Regions from separate parts of the Enterobacter sp. CFEC122 genome, predicted to be linked through region 2. Evidence: predicted binding sites of a transcription regulator. Region 2 holds the regulator's gene; each other region holds the start of a gene.

What was found. The regulator CRP, encoded in region 2, controls carbon source genes, mostly activating them, when cyclic AMP is high. The targets are predictions, from matches to a motif close to ATGTGANNNNNNTCACAT.
Region 1: a site for CRP is predicted at 1,799-1,816, ahead of ACVCAM_RS15080 (YjcB family protein). Genes of this name have one in related genera too.
Region 3: a site for CRP is predicted at 1,619-1,636, ahead of focA (formate transporter FocA). Genes of this name have one in related genera too.
Region 4: a site for CRP is predicted at 1,531-1,548, ahead of ydfZ (putative selenium delivery protein YdfZ). Genes of this name have one in related genera too.

What each region holds. Positions count from the first base shown of each region.
Region 1 is NZ_JBRIQR010000020.1:5,697-8,829, forward strand. It holds gene ACVCAM_RS15075 (EAL domain-containing protein) at 1-1,241, opposite strand, end outside; gene ACVCAM_RS15080 (YjcB family protein) at 1,877-2,158, shown strand; gene ssb1 (single-stranded DNA-binding protein SSB1) at 2,221-2,745, opposite strand; gene uvrA (excinuclease ABC subunit UvrA) at 2,997-3,133, shown strand, end outside.
Region 2 is NZ_JBRIQR010000028.1:55,451-58,583, forward strand. It holds gene ACVCAM_RS18340 (YccS/YhfK family putative transporter) at 1-1,242, opposite strand, end outside; gene crp (cAMP-activated global transcriptional regulator CRP) at 1,300-1,932, opposite strand; gene ACVCAM_RS18350 (OsmC family protein) at 2,244-2,648, shown strand; gene ACVCAM_RS18355 (phosphoribulokinase) at 2,734-3,133, opposite strand, start outside.
Region 3 is NZ_JBRIQR010000001.1:236,128-239,260, forward strand. It holds gene pflB (formate C-acetyltransferase) at 1-651, opposite strand, end outside; gene focA (formate transporter FocA) at 703-1,560, opposite strand; gene ycaO (30S ribosomal protein S12 methylthiotransferase accessory factor YcaO) at 1,967-3,133, opposite strand, start outside.
Region 4 is NZ_JBRIQR010000015.1:114,101-117,233, forward strand. It holds gene ACVCAM_RS12775 (mannitol dehydrogenase family protein) at 1-1,186, shown strand, start outside; gene ydfZ (putative selenium delivery protein YdfZ) at 1,230-1,433, opposite strand; gene ACVCAM_RS12785 (universal stress protein) at 1,721-2,152, shown strand; gene ACVCAM_RS12790 (GntR family transcriptional regulator) at 2,188-2,874, opposite strand; gene ydfG (bifunctional NADP-dependent 3-hydroxy acid dehydrogenase/3-hydroxypropionate dehydrogenase YdfG) at 2,966-3,133, opposite strand, start outside.

The sequences.
Region 1 (3,133 bases), on a different contig from region 2:
TGACGGAAAGCCTGAATCACCGGCGTGGTTTTAGGCACATCGATAAAACCGCGTTCCGTCACTTCAATTTTGATTTGCTGCGCGCGGACGGCGTAGTGGCGAGCCTTCTCAGAAATCATGGCGATCAGCCGCGAGGAGTGGAAATCCGTGGCCGACAGGTTAATCGAAATATAGAGATGCGGATGCTCGGCCAGGAAATGGCCCAAATCGCTGAACACTTCCTCAACGACGTAATCCGTAATCCGCTCGCTCATCCCCTCATTTTCAGCCAGCGGAATAAATTCAGCCGGGCTCATCACCTGCCCGTTAAAACCCGGCCAGCGTAACAACGCCTCCGCGCCGACACACCGGTTGTTCTTGATATCAATAATCGGTTGATAGTGCACGCAAAGCTGGCGTTTGTTCAGCGCCCGGTGCAGTAAACGCCCCGGCGAATTAAGCTCACGATGAGTACGGGACCAGACCAACAAAATAATAATGCTGCAGATCATGCCCAGCGGCAGCGTTAATGTCGCCTGATGATAAAGCGTTTCATAAAAGCGTTTATTCGATGTCGACACGATGGCCGCAATCGGTCTTTTAGGGGATGTGACGATCGTATAAAAGCGGTTATCTTTTTGAAATACCGATTCCTTATCCCGAATCAGCGAATTTAATAACGAAACGTTGGCTTTCTGACTGACGGAAAAGAAAGCATTGGTTACCGTGTCGTAAACCCCCCACGAGAGAGAATGATCCGCGGACATGACTTCGCTGTATGAAAGTGGATTAACGACCACTACATAATTTCCGCGCTGCATATATGTCATTTTATAGCCAGTATAAAATGGGGTGTCGCGATAATAATAGATAGCGACGTCAGGTTTTCGCGTGTAATTAGCGACGGGTATGGCGTAGGGTTGATCCGGTGTAAAAACGGTCGAACAAAGAAAATTCTGACCTTCAGCGTAAATTAAATCGGCAACAAACAGGCGACCACGAACAACGTTCAACATATATTGACGGTGTCCCGGGGTACAGAGCTCGCCCCGATATTTTTCGGCCTCGTCCCGGGCCAGATCAACCTGTTGTATAACCAGCTCAGTTTTGTCTAAAGCCAGTTCAGCAAATGTCCGTAGCTGGGCGCTTGTTTCAGACACGGCTCTTAGCTGGGCAAACCATAGCGCAAGCATCACCGGCAGCATAACTACCATGATGATCCCTACCACCCTGAGCATCTTGCGCCGCGCGCTACGATTCATTTCCCGCCCTATATCCCTGCATGTTGTACGCCTGTAGTAATGAAGGCCGGATGCTGTGTTAAACAGGTGATTACGTTGCATGAATCATGCGAAGTTAGCAACTGACTTTTCGTATTAAAAATCTTAAATTTCGTTATGACGATAATATTTTCCCGTAAGTGAAACTGTAAGTATTCGTTCCGTTTCAATTAAGGAAAATAATTATCCAGCCCTCGAGGGCGGAGGGAAGATAACACAACAGACGATCGTTGATTAAGCCAAACTTCTGGCAGCATGAAAAAAGCGCACCTTTATCATGACGTTTTATGCTATTTACTGTGGGGCATTGTGTGCGTTGATTTATAAATAATCAGTCTTCGCCGCACTATTTTATGATTCGACTGAGCCCCTCTTATAAAAACCGAATTTGAGGTATCACCACTAGCCCGATGGACGTTTCCGGCACGCTGGGGGGCGCCTCCTCGCGCGCCGAAGGCAGGGCCAGCCTGCACACACTCTTTACCTGAGGAATAAAAACCGTTTTTTGATCGCACAGACACTGGCGAATAAATCAACAAATGTGATATAGTTCACACATATTCTGTAACGAGAAACACCGTTTCATTCAGGTCGTCTGTTTTGTAGAGGATGGGTTTATGGCAACCATTACTACCAGCATGGTTCTCCTGCGCTGGCCTTTGTTGAGTGCGGTACTGATGTTTTTGGCCAGCACGCTGAACATTCAGTTTCGTAAATCTGACTACGCGGGTCTCGCTGTCATCAGCACGCTGTTGGGGCTGGGTGCAGCATGTTGGTTTGCAACGGGGCTGCTTGGCATTACCCTGCTGGATATCGCCGCCGTCTGGGAAAATATCAAAGTGGTGATGGTTGAAGCGATGAGCCACACGCCACCAGACTGGCCAATGGTGATTACCTGATCCCTTTATGGAATAAAAAAACCCAGACGATGTCTGGGTTTTTTGTTTGAAGGACGCACAAATCAGAACGGAATGTCGTCGTCGAAATCCATTGGCGGTTCGTTAGACGGCGCCGGAGCAGACTGCTGCTGCGGACGAGACTGCGCGCCGCCGCTGAACTGGTTGCCGCCCTGTGGCTGCTGAGGCTGACCCCAACCGCCCTGCTGCTGGCCGCCACCTGCTGGTGCGCCACCGCCCTGACGGCCACCCAGCATCTGCATGGTGCCGCCGACGTTAACCACGACTTCAGTGGTGTACTTCTCAGCACCGGACTGATCGGTCCATTTGCGGGTACGCAGCTGGCCTTCGATATAGACCTGAGAACCTTTACGCAGATACTCACCGGCCACTTCTGCCAGTTTGCCAAACAGCACAACGCGGTGCCATTCGGTCTGCTCTTTCATCTCACCGGTCGCTTTATCACGCCAGGATTCGGAAGTAGCCAGCGTAATGTTGGCAACTGCGCCACCACTCGGCATGTAGCGTACTTCCGGGTCCTGGCCCAGATTACCGACGAGAATCACCTTGTTTACGCCTCTGCTGGCCATGTTCGTGTCTCCTGAATACGTTTCTTAATAGTGTAAACGCGCGAGTGTACCATTTCCACGCTGCATTTTGATAGCTGCGAGATGGATTCCAGAGTTCTCGTGCGAACATAACATTGTTACACAGTCCGTCAGAAAATGCATTCCAATACTGTATATTCAAACAGGTCAAATTGTGTCATAATTAGCCGTTTCTGACAGCCGTTTGTCCTTCAAACAAACCAGGCAATCCGTGTTCCAACCGGGAAAGGTGAATGGATAAGATCGAAGTTCGGGGCGCCCGCACCCACAATCTCAAGAATATCAACCTCATAATCCCTCGCGACAAACTCATTGTCGTGACCGGGCTTTCGGGGTCTGGCAAATCCTCACTGGCTTTCGACACTCTGTA
Region 2 (3,133 bases):
CCGGTGCAGAATACGCACCCGCGTGGCGCCGTAGCCGTTCTGGGTGACGAACAGCACGGTCATTAAGATCCAGTAGGGCTTCGGCAGATGCAGCGCCATGCCCATCAGGCTGGCGATACTGAGCATCACGCTAATTCGTGCGGCATTGCGCAGGGCGGACGATTTGAGAGACAGATAGCTTTTGAGCGCGGGCAACAGGGGAAGCCGTTTTTGTTTATCTGCCATCAGGTCGCGGGAATAAAGCGGGCGCTGGGTGCGCAGCACGCGGGCGATGCGGCTAAAGTGCCAGGCGGCAAACTGGCCGACCGGGTTATCCGGATGCTGACGGGCGATTTTCTCCAGCGCGCCGAGCTGTTTTTCCATGTTAAAGCGCGTGGGATAGCGGTGGTAGAGAATATCGTCAGCCAGCACGCGCAGGCGTGCCGAGACGGTCTGCGCGTTCCAGCGGATCACCGCTTCGGCGTGGCTGCGCTCAACCAGCTTTTGCACCTCCTGCGGGTGGTGCAGGCTAACGGAGATATGCTCCTGCAGATCCAGGCCTACCTGGAAGGTGCGCAGCAGCCGTTTGTACTCGTGGTTCTTGTTGGCGGCGAGCATATGCAGCTGCTGATAGCACTGGCTTATCAGATCCACCACCTTCTGCTGGCGCGTCAGCAGCGGCGGTAAGGCTTTTTCCGGATCGGTATGCTGGGTGAGCAGGGTGTATTTGGCTTCGCAGTATTCCGCCAACTGCACATAGAGCAGGCTCAGGGATTCGCGCAGCGGCTGTTCCCGCCACAGCCAGAACCAGAACCAGTTAAACAGCCCGTACCACAGTGTCCCCAGAGCGTAGATCAGCAGCGGCTCCCACACCGGCATATTCCCGGCGAGGCTCAGCGTGAAGATGGCCGCAATCAGCGAGGCGGGTAGCAGGCGGGCGTGCAGCGAGCTGATTTCCGCCGTGACGCCGAGCGTCATCGCCAGCACCGTCAGGATCAGCGGCAGCGGGATGTCCCGGGCCAGTAAAAGCTGTACGGCAAGGCTACAGCCAGCAAACAGGCAGCCGCCCACGATCAGTCGTTTGAAAAAGCGCTTATGCGGTGTGTCCAGGCCGGCAATGTTGCAGCAGGCGGGCACGAGGGAAAAGAGCAGGCCTTGCTGAAGGTGTCCGAGGATCAGGCCGATGGCCACGGGTAGACACAACACCAGCGTTTGTCGCAGTGCGTAGTTGACTTCCGGGTGATAGATCAGCCTGCGCCACATGAGGAGTAGAGACAAAAACGGCGTGACACCTTGCGATGGCACGCCGTTTAAGCGGAATTAACGCGTTCCGTAGACCACGATGGTTTTACCGTGGGCGGAGATCAGGTTTTGATCTTCCAGCATTTTCAGGATACGGCCCACTGTTTCACGGGAGCAACCGACGATCTGACCAATTTCCTGACGGGTAATTTTAATTTGCATGCCGTCCGGATGGGTCATGGCGTCCGGCTGTTTCGCCAGGTTCAGCAGAGTTTGTGCGATGCGGCCCGTCACGTCCAGGAAGGCGAGGTTGCCCACTTTCTCTGAGGTGACCTGCAGACGGCGCGCCATCTGGGAAGAGAGACGCATCAGAATGTCAGGGTTAACCTGAATCAGCTGACGGAACTTCTTGTAAGAAATTTCAGCCACTTCACATGCTGTCTTTGCACGAACCCAGGCGCTACGTTCCTGGCCCTCTTCAAACAGGCCCAGTTCACCGATGAAATCGCCCTGGTTCAGATAAGAAAGGATCATCTCTTTCCCTTCTTCATCTTTGATCAGCACTGCCACCGAGCCTTTAACGATGTAATACAACGTTTCCGCTTTTTCACCCTGGTGAATCAGCGTGCTCTTTGATGGGTACTTATGAATGTGGCAATGAGACAAGAACCATTCGAGAGTCGGGTCTGTTTGCGGTTTGCCAAGCACCATGCGCTGTTATCCTCTGTTATAAGCTGTCACCAGAGTCATCAGATGCATCCGGACTCTGGGGTTGCAATCGAATTCTTACCCATACCCTGGGAAGTCGGCTACCGTAACGTTTCGCAGCCAGTAAAGTTTGATGTCCTCTGCATACATGTGTAACGTCAATGTATTACTGTAGCATCCTGAGTGTTTTAGCATAGCTTTCGCCGCGTGTCTCCTGGTGTCTCGCTTCAGCATGATGCAGGTCGCCTTCCATTGCGAGAAATGTAACGCACGCGTAATCTGTCACCAAAAATGCAACGTTGGAGTTTAAGAATATGCAAGCGCGCGTGAAGTGGGTTGAAGGTTTAACGTTCCTGGGCGAGTCCGCGTCAGGGCATCAGATTTTGATGGATGGTAACTCCGGCGATAAAGCGCCCAGCCCAATGGAAATGGTGCTGATGGCGGCAGGGGGATGCAGCGCCATTGACGTGGTGTCGATTCTGCAAAAAGGCCGTCATGACGTGACGGATTGTGAGGTCAAACTCACGTCAGAACGCCGCGAAGAGGCGCCACGCCTGTTCACCCACATCAATCTGCACTTTGTGGTCACCGGTAAAGAACTGAAAGACGCGGCGGTTTCACGTGCGGTGGACCTGTCTGCGGAGAAGTACTGCTCTGTCGCGTTAATGCTGGAGAAAGCGGTAAAAATCACCCATTCGTATGAAGTGATCGAGGCTTAATGTTTTGGCGGGTGGCGCTTCGCTGACCCGCCCTACAAAAGCACGACCGTAGGCCCGGTAAGCGCAGCGCCACCGGGCAAAAAACTCACGCGATCTGTTTCCCTTCCATCAATCGCTCCACCAGCGGCGTCATGATGAGCTCCATCGCCAGCCCCATTTTTCCGCCCGGTACGACTAATGTATTCATGTGAGAAATAAACGAGCCCTGCAGCATCGCCAGCAGCCAGGGGTAGTCAATGCCTTCGAGATTGCGGAAATGGATCACCACAAAGCTCTCATCCAGGGATGGGATACTTTTGGCCGCGAACGGGTTGGAGGTGTCCACCGTCGGCACGCGCTGGAAGTTGATATGGGTGCGGGAAAACTGCGGCGTCAGGAAGTTGATGTAGTCTTCCATGGAGCGCACCACCGAATCCATCACTGCTTCGCGCGAGTGGCCGCGCTCGCTCATGTCACGCGTCAGCTTCTGGATCCACTCCAGGTTA
Region 3 (3,133 bases), on a different contig from region 2:
AGTCGCTTCCAGGTTTACGCCGTTTTCCAGATCGGACTGCAGGGAAACAAACTGCGCGTACTTGTCTTTCATCAGGAAGTCGATACCGTACAGCGCAACGCGACGGTAGTCACCGATGATACGGCCACGGCCATATGCATCTGGCAGACCAGTCAGAACGCCAGATTTACGGCAGTTCAGAATGTCTTTGGTGTAAACATCGAATACGCCCTGGTTGTGGGTTTTGCGGTATTCGGTGAAGATTTTTTTCAGCATTGGGTCCAGCTCGCGGTTATACGCTTTGCATGAACCTTCAACCATTTTAATACCACCGAACGGGATGATTGCGCGTTTCAGTGGTGCTTCAGTCTGCAGACCAACGATTTTCTCAAGGGCTTTGTTGATATAGCCAGCATCGTGAGAAGTGATGGTGGAAGCAACGGAGGTGTCAAAATCAACTGGCGCGTGAGTGCGGTTTTCCAGTTTAACGCCTTCCATTACGCTGTCCCACAGCTTGGTGGTCGCGTCAGTTGCGCCAGCCAGGAAGGATTCGTCACCTTCATACGGGGTATAGTTTTTCTGAATGAAGTCACGTACGTTTACTTCATTCTGCCAGTCACCTTTCGCAAAACCTTCCCAGGCTGTGGCTAACTTTTCATTAAGCTCGGACATGTAACACCTACCTTCTTAAGTGGATTTTTTATTTACTGCCTGAGAAAACCATCAATGATGATCGTCGCCACGCAGGTAAATGACCCAGTATGTCAACCCAACTAACAGACCCCCACCGATAATGTTCCCGATAGTGACAGGGATCAGGTTATCAGTAATGAAATTCATAATAGTCAGGTGTGAGAAACTTTCCGGGGATGAACCAACTGCGGTCCAGAACTCCGGGCTCGCAAAGTCGCGGATAACAATGCCCATTGGGATCATGAACATATTGGCGATACTGTGCTCAAAGCCGCTGGCAACAAACATCGCAACCGGCAGAACCATAATTAAGGCTTTGTCCATCAGGCTACGACCCGAGTAGCTCATCCATACAGCCAGGCAGACCATCAGGTTAGCGAGGATGCCGAGAGCAACGGCTTCGATAAATGTGTGGTGCATTTTGTGGTCGGCGGTTTGCAGGACGTTAAGGCCCCAGCCACCGTTGGCGGTCATGTACTCGCCAGAAAGCCACATCAACAAAACAAAGAGCAGACAACCAACCAGGTTACCCACGTAAACATTAAGCCAGTTACGTGCCAGCTGACCCCAGGTAATTCTTCCGCTCGCCTTTGCCACGACAATCAGCACCGTTGAGGTGAAGAGGTCGGCGCCGCAAATGACGCAAAGAATCAGACCCAGTGAGAAACAAATGCCGCCAATCAGTTTGGCCATGCCGAAAGGCATTCCGGCAGTACCGGTGGTGGCGGTGATGTAGAAGACGAAAGCGATAGAGATGAACACACCAGCCGTGATCGCCAGATAGAACGTCTTCATCGGGTGTTTCGTTGCTTTATAGACACCTGCTTCTTCGGCAACTTTGGCCATCGCAGCAGGGAGTAAAAGATCAAAAGGGTTGTCAGCTTTCACACTAACTCTCTCTTTATTAAGTCGGCGACGAGATACTAACAAAGCATTATAGAAGAGAAATTGATATAGATCATATCTCGCCTGGCTTATAGGCCCGCAATGTGTATGGATTTACAGCAAATGCGGAGTAAGTATTTGATTATCCGTATAAAAATAAATTTTAAAAGTTATGAAAAGAGTTGAATTTTTTCGTTCGGCCACCTCTTTATCAGTTAATTAATATGGAGTATTAACCATAAAAAGTAACAGTAAAGCCCAGATCAATATTATTATATTTACCCGTGTTTAACTTTATTATTACAATCAACAATCATTGCCGAAGGAAATAAAAAAAGGGGCAATGAAATTGCCCCGTAATATAGCCCAGACGATTGAATACGCCTACTGCTGGTAATGTTATGTGCGCTTATTTTGACCAGTAAGCGGCTTTTGCTTTCTGCAGCTTTTCGTAGGCCTTCAGCAGCGACTGATGCGCCGGGAAGGCTTTCAGATCGCTATCAACAGCCTGCAGGCCATAGAACGGCGCTTCGCCGCTCAGGGCTGCGCTGGCTGCTTCAACGGCCTCAGCGCCGTACATACGCACGAAAGCATTCAGATATTGCAGCGGTTCGCGATCCTCTTCCTGTGCAAGCAGCAGCAGGGTTTGCAGGCAGCGGTAATAGTTGGTGCGCTCGGCAGAGAAGACCGACTGGTTGAACTCCATGGTCCACTCGGTCCAGGCCAGGGCCTGATCCAGATCGCCGCCCGCCAGGGCCAGCATCGCTTTCAACTCACCGATGCGCAGGGTGTACCAGCCGTTGTCTTTACCGGTCGCCAGGCCCAGGAGTTCGCGTACGCGGGTGAAATCATCGTGGCCTTCTTCGTCCAGCTGGGCGATCAGGTTCAGATAATCTTCTTTCTCCCATTCGCTGCCCGGCAGAGCCAGCAGCGTTTCTCGCAGATGCGCGCCCATGCTGTTGTTTGCCAGCCACAGATCTTCCGCCGGATAGATATCAGACATGCCAGGCACGATGATGCGGCACGCGTAAACGCCCAGGTGCTCGTAATCGGCAATGTACACTTCCTGGTCTTCCGCGTTAAAGATCGCCATCAGCGTCGCGAACTCTTCTTCCGTGGTACCGGCAAAGCTCCAGTCCACGAACGGATAGTCCGCGTCCTGCTTGAACATATCCCAGGAAATTAAGCCGCTGGAATCGATGAAGTGGGTTTCGAGGTTGGTATGCTCGGCCACTTCTTCATCGTCAAACGTTGGCGGCGTAAACACGTCGAGATCTTTCAGGCTACGGCCCTGGAGCAGCTCGGTAACGGTACGCTCCAGCGCCACGCCGAAGTCCGGGTGCGCGCCGAAGGAGGCGAAGCAGGTGCCGTTGGTCGGGTTAAACAGCACGACGCAGATCACTGGATACTTGCCGCCCAGCGAGCCGTCATACGCAAAGATTGGGAAACCTTCTGCTTCCAGCTTGGCGATGGATTCCACCACGCCCGGGTAGCGCGCCAGCACCTCTGCCGGAATTTCAGGCAGGCTGATGGATTCGGCAATAATGCGGTTTTTGATATGACGCTCGAAGACTTC
Region 4 (3,133 bases), on a different contig from region 2:
GGTAAAAAAGGCGCTGCATGCGCAGGTTGACGGGCTCGAGACCGTGCTGGCCGCGATGTGCGAACCGCAGGTGGCGATTGTCTCGCTGACCATCACCGAGAAAGGGTACTGCCATTCCCCGGCGACAGGGCAGCTGATGCTCGATCATCCGTTTATCGTCGCAGACCTGCAAAACCCGCACCAGCCAAAATCTGCGCCGGGTGTGGTCGTGGAAGCGCTGGCGCGGCGTAAGGCGGCGGGTCTGCCGGCGTTTAGCGTGATGTCCTGCGATAACATGCCGGAGAACGGTCACGTGATGCGCAATGTCACCTGCGCGTACGCCCGTGCGGTAGACGGTGAGCTGGCGGACTGGATCGAATCCCACGTTACTTTCCCGTCAACGATGGTGGATCGCATCGTGCCTGCGGTCACCCCCGACACGCTGGATAAAATTGAACAGCTTACCGGCGTGCGCGATCCGGCGGCGGTGGCCTGTGAACCGTTCCGTCAGTGGGTGATCGAAGATAACTTTGTGGCCGGCCGTCCAGCGTGGGAAAAAGCCGGAGCCGAGCTGGTGTCAGATGTTATTCCGTTTGAAGAGATGAAGCTGCGCATGCTTAACGGCAGCCACTCATTCCTGGCGTACCTGGGCTATCTGGCGGGCTATCAGCATATTAACGACTGTATGGAAGATGAAAACTACCGCGTCGCCGCGCACGCCCTGATGCTTAACGAGCAGGCGCCTACGCTGAAGGTCAAAGGCGTCGATTTAGGACGCTATGCCGATCTCCTGATTGCCCGCTACAGCAACCCGGCCCTGCGCCATCGGACCTGGCAAATTGCAATGGACGGCAGCCAGAAGCTTCCGCAGCGCATGCTGGATTCCGTGCGCTGGCACCTAGTGTATCAGAAGCCTTTCCCGCTGCTGGCGCTGGGCGTGGCAGGGTGGATGCGCTATGTCGGCGGCGTGGACGAGCAGGGTAACGCGATTGACGTGAGCGATCCGCAGCTGGCAGTGATTCAGGCGGCGGTTAAAGGCAGTGCGGAAGGGGAAAGCCGGGTCAGGGCGCTGCTCGGCATCGAGGCCATCTTCGGCAAGGAGCTACCGCGTGAAGCCGTCTTTGTTGATGCGGTGATGAAGGCATACCAGACGCTGCTGCAAAAGGGCGCGAAAGCGACCGTGGCGCAGTACGTGTCTCAACGGTAATTCAGTACATGCCGCCGTTCGCGGCGGCATCTCTGCGCACCGTTTAGTGCATACCCAGGCGAATCAGCTCAATCGGTTCGAACTTACCTTCGCATCCTTCCACTTCAACCGTTTTGCTGCGGCGCACCTGCGCGGCATCCAGCCCGTCGCTGTGGATCGCTTTAATCACGCCAGTTTTGCCTGTGCCGTTAATCATGACGCGGCTGCCGGTGGTGATTGCATTGCGGTTACGGTCGTATGTCATCATGGTATTTTCTCCTCTCTAACCTGTTCGTTACGGCGTTATTTCAGGGTTGCCGTTCACGGGGCATATAAATACGCCTGTCTGCATCAGATGTTTTTGTTTTTGATCAAACTCACACTTTTTTCTTTATTGCGTCGGGTGCTGACGGTTCACGACAGCAATTGACAAAGCAGACCGTTATTTTCATTAACTGATAGTTTCATCAGGGAAGCGTTGAGGGTTGGTTTATTTTCCCGGTGCCATTCTGGATACAGGAAATAACCCTTTCATCGGAATAAGGAGCCAGGCTTATGTATAAGAAGATTTTGATGCCTGTTGATGTATTTGAAATGGATTTGAGTGACAAAGCGGTTCGCCACGCGGCTAACCTCGCGAAGGCCGAGGGCGCGTCGATTACCCTGGTCAATATTCTGCCGACCAGCAGCCGATCCCTGCTGCGCGGTTTTAACGCCGATATTAAAAAGTTCGAAGAATATATGACTGAGGAATCCGGGAAGAAAATGAACGCCTTAAAAAGGCTGTTCGACATCTCGCCGGAGAAAATTGACAGCCTGGTTCGCTTTGGCAACGTCCGCGATGAAATTATCAGGCTGAGCAAAGAGGGGGAATATGACGCGATCGTCATCGGGTCGAAAAATCCGGGCATCACCACCCATCTGCTGGGATCAAATGCGGAATCTATCCTGCGCTACGCAACCATTCCGGTGTTAGTCGTTCGCTAACCCTCTCGCCGCACCCGAAAGGGCGCGGCGAAATATTATTCTTCGCTAAACCACTCGCTATTTTCCTGACGAATCAGCTGCACGGATTCGCTAATTTCCTGCAGATGCAGCGTCATCGCTTTTTCCACGCCGTCCGGGTCGCGTTTTTCCAGCGCGCTGAAAATATCATGGTGTTGTCGGAGCAGCATTTCCGGTGGAGAGACGTGATCGAGACTCATATAACGCACGCGGTCGATGGTGGCCTTGATGTTTTCGATGGTGTCCCAGGCCAGCTGGCAATCTGCAATCTGCGCCAGCTTCTGGTGGAATTCATCATCTAGCTGGAAGAAATCATTCAGCTGCTTACGGTCAATCGCAATCCGCTGCTGATGCAGGTTTTGCTCCAGCAGGTAACACTGCTTGTCGTTGATGAGCGTTGCGGCACGCCGCGCCACCGCGCATTCAATGGCCTGGCGAACAAAACAGCCGTTGCGCACCTGAGAGAGTGAAATTTTGTTCACATAGCTGCCGCGCTGCGGGCGGATCTGAATCAGACCGTTTTCCGCAAGCTTAATAAACGCTTCACGCACCGGCTGACGGGAAACGTCAAAACGCACGGACACCTCTTTTTCAGAAAGCGGCGTTCCCGGTGGGATCAGGCAATGGACAATATCACGTCGCAAAATGCGATAGATTTGCTGGTTTACGGGCTGGGTGGGATTGAGTTGCGATTCAGCGGCCATGAGTTGTCATTTCTCAGAGAGTTAGCCTGAACATACTACCATTCTTTTATAACCCGAAACAGACCCGGCCCGCAGGCCGGGAAGGGCAGCGTTAGCTACGATGGACGCTAAGCCCGGCAAAACTCTGGCTGACCGGCATCATTTCTACGGTATTGATGTTGACGTGTTTTGGCAGCGTCGCCACCCACCAGACCGTTTCGGTGACGTCTTCCGGCGTCAGGGCGTTAGCGTTTTCATAGGTTTTGTCTGCTTTCGCGTC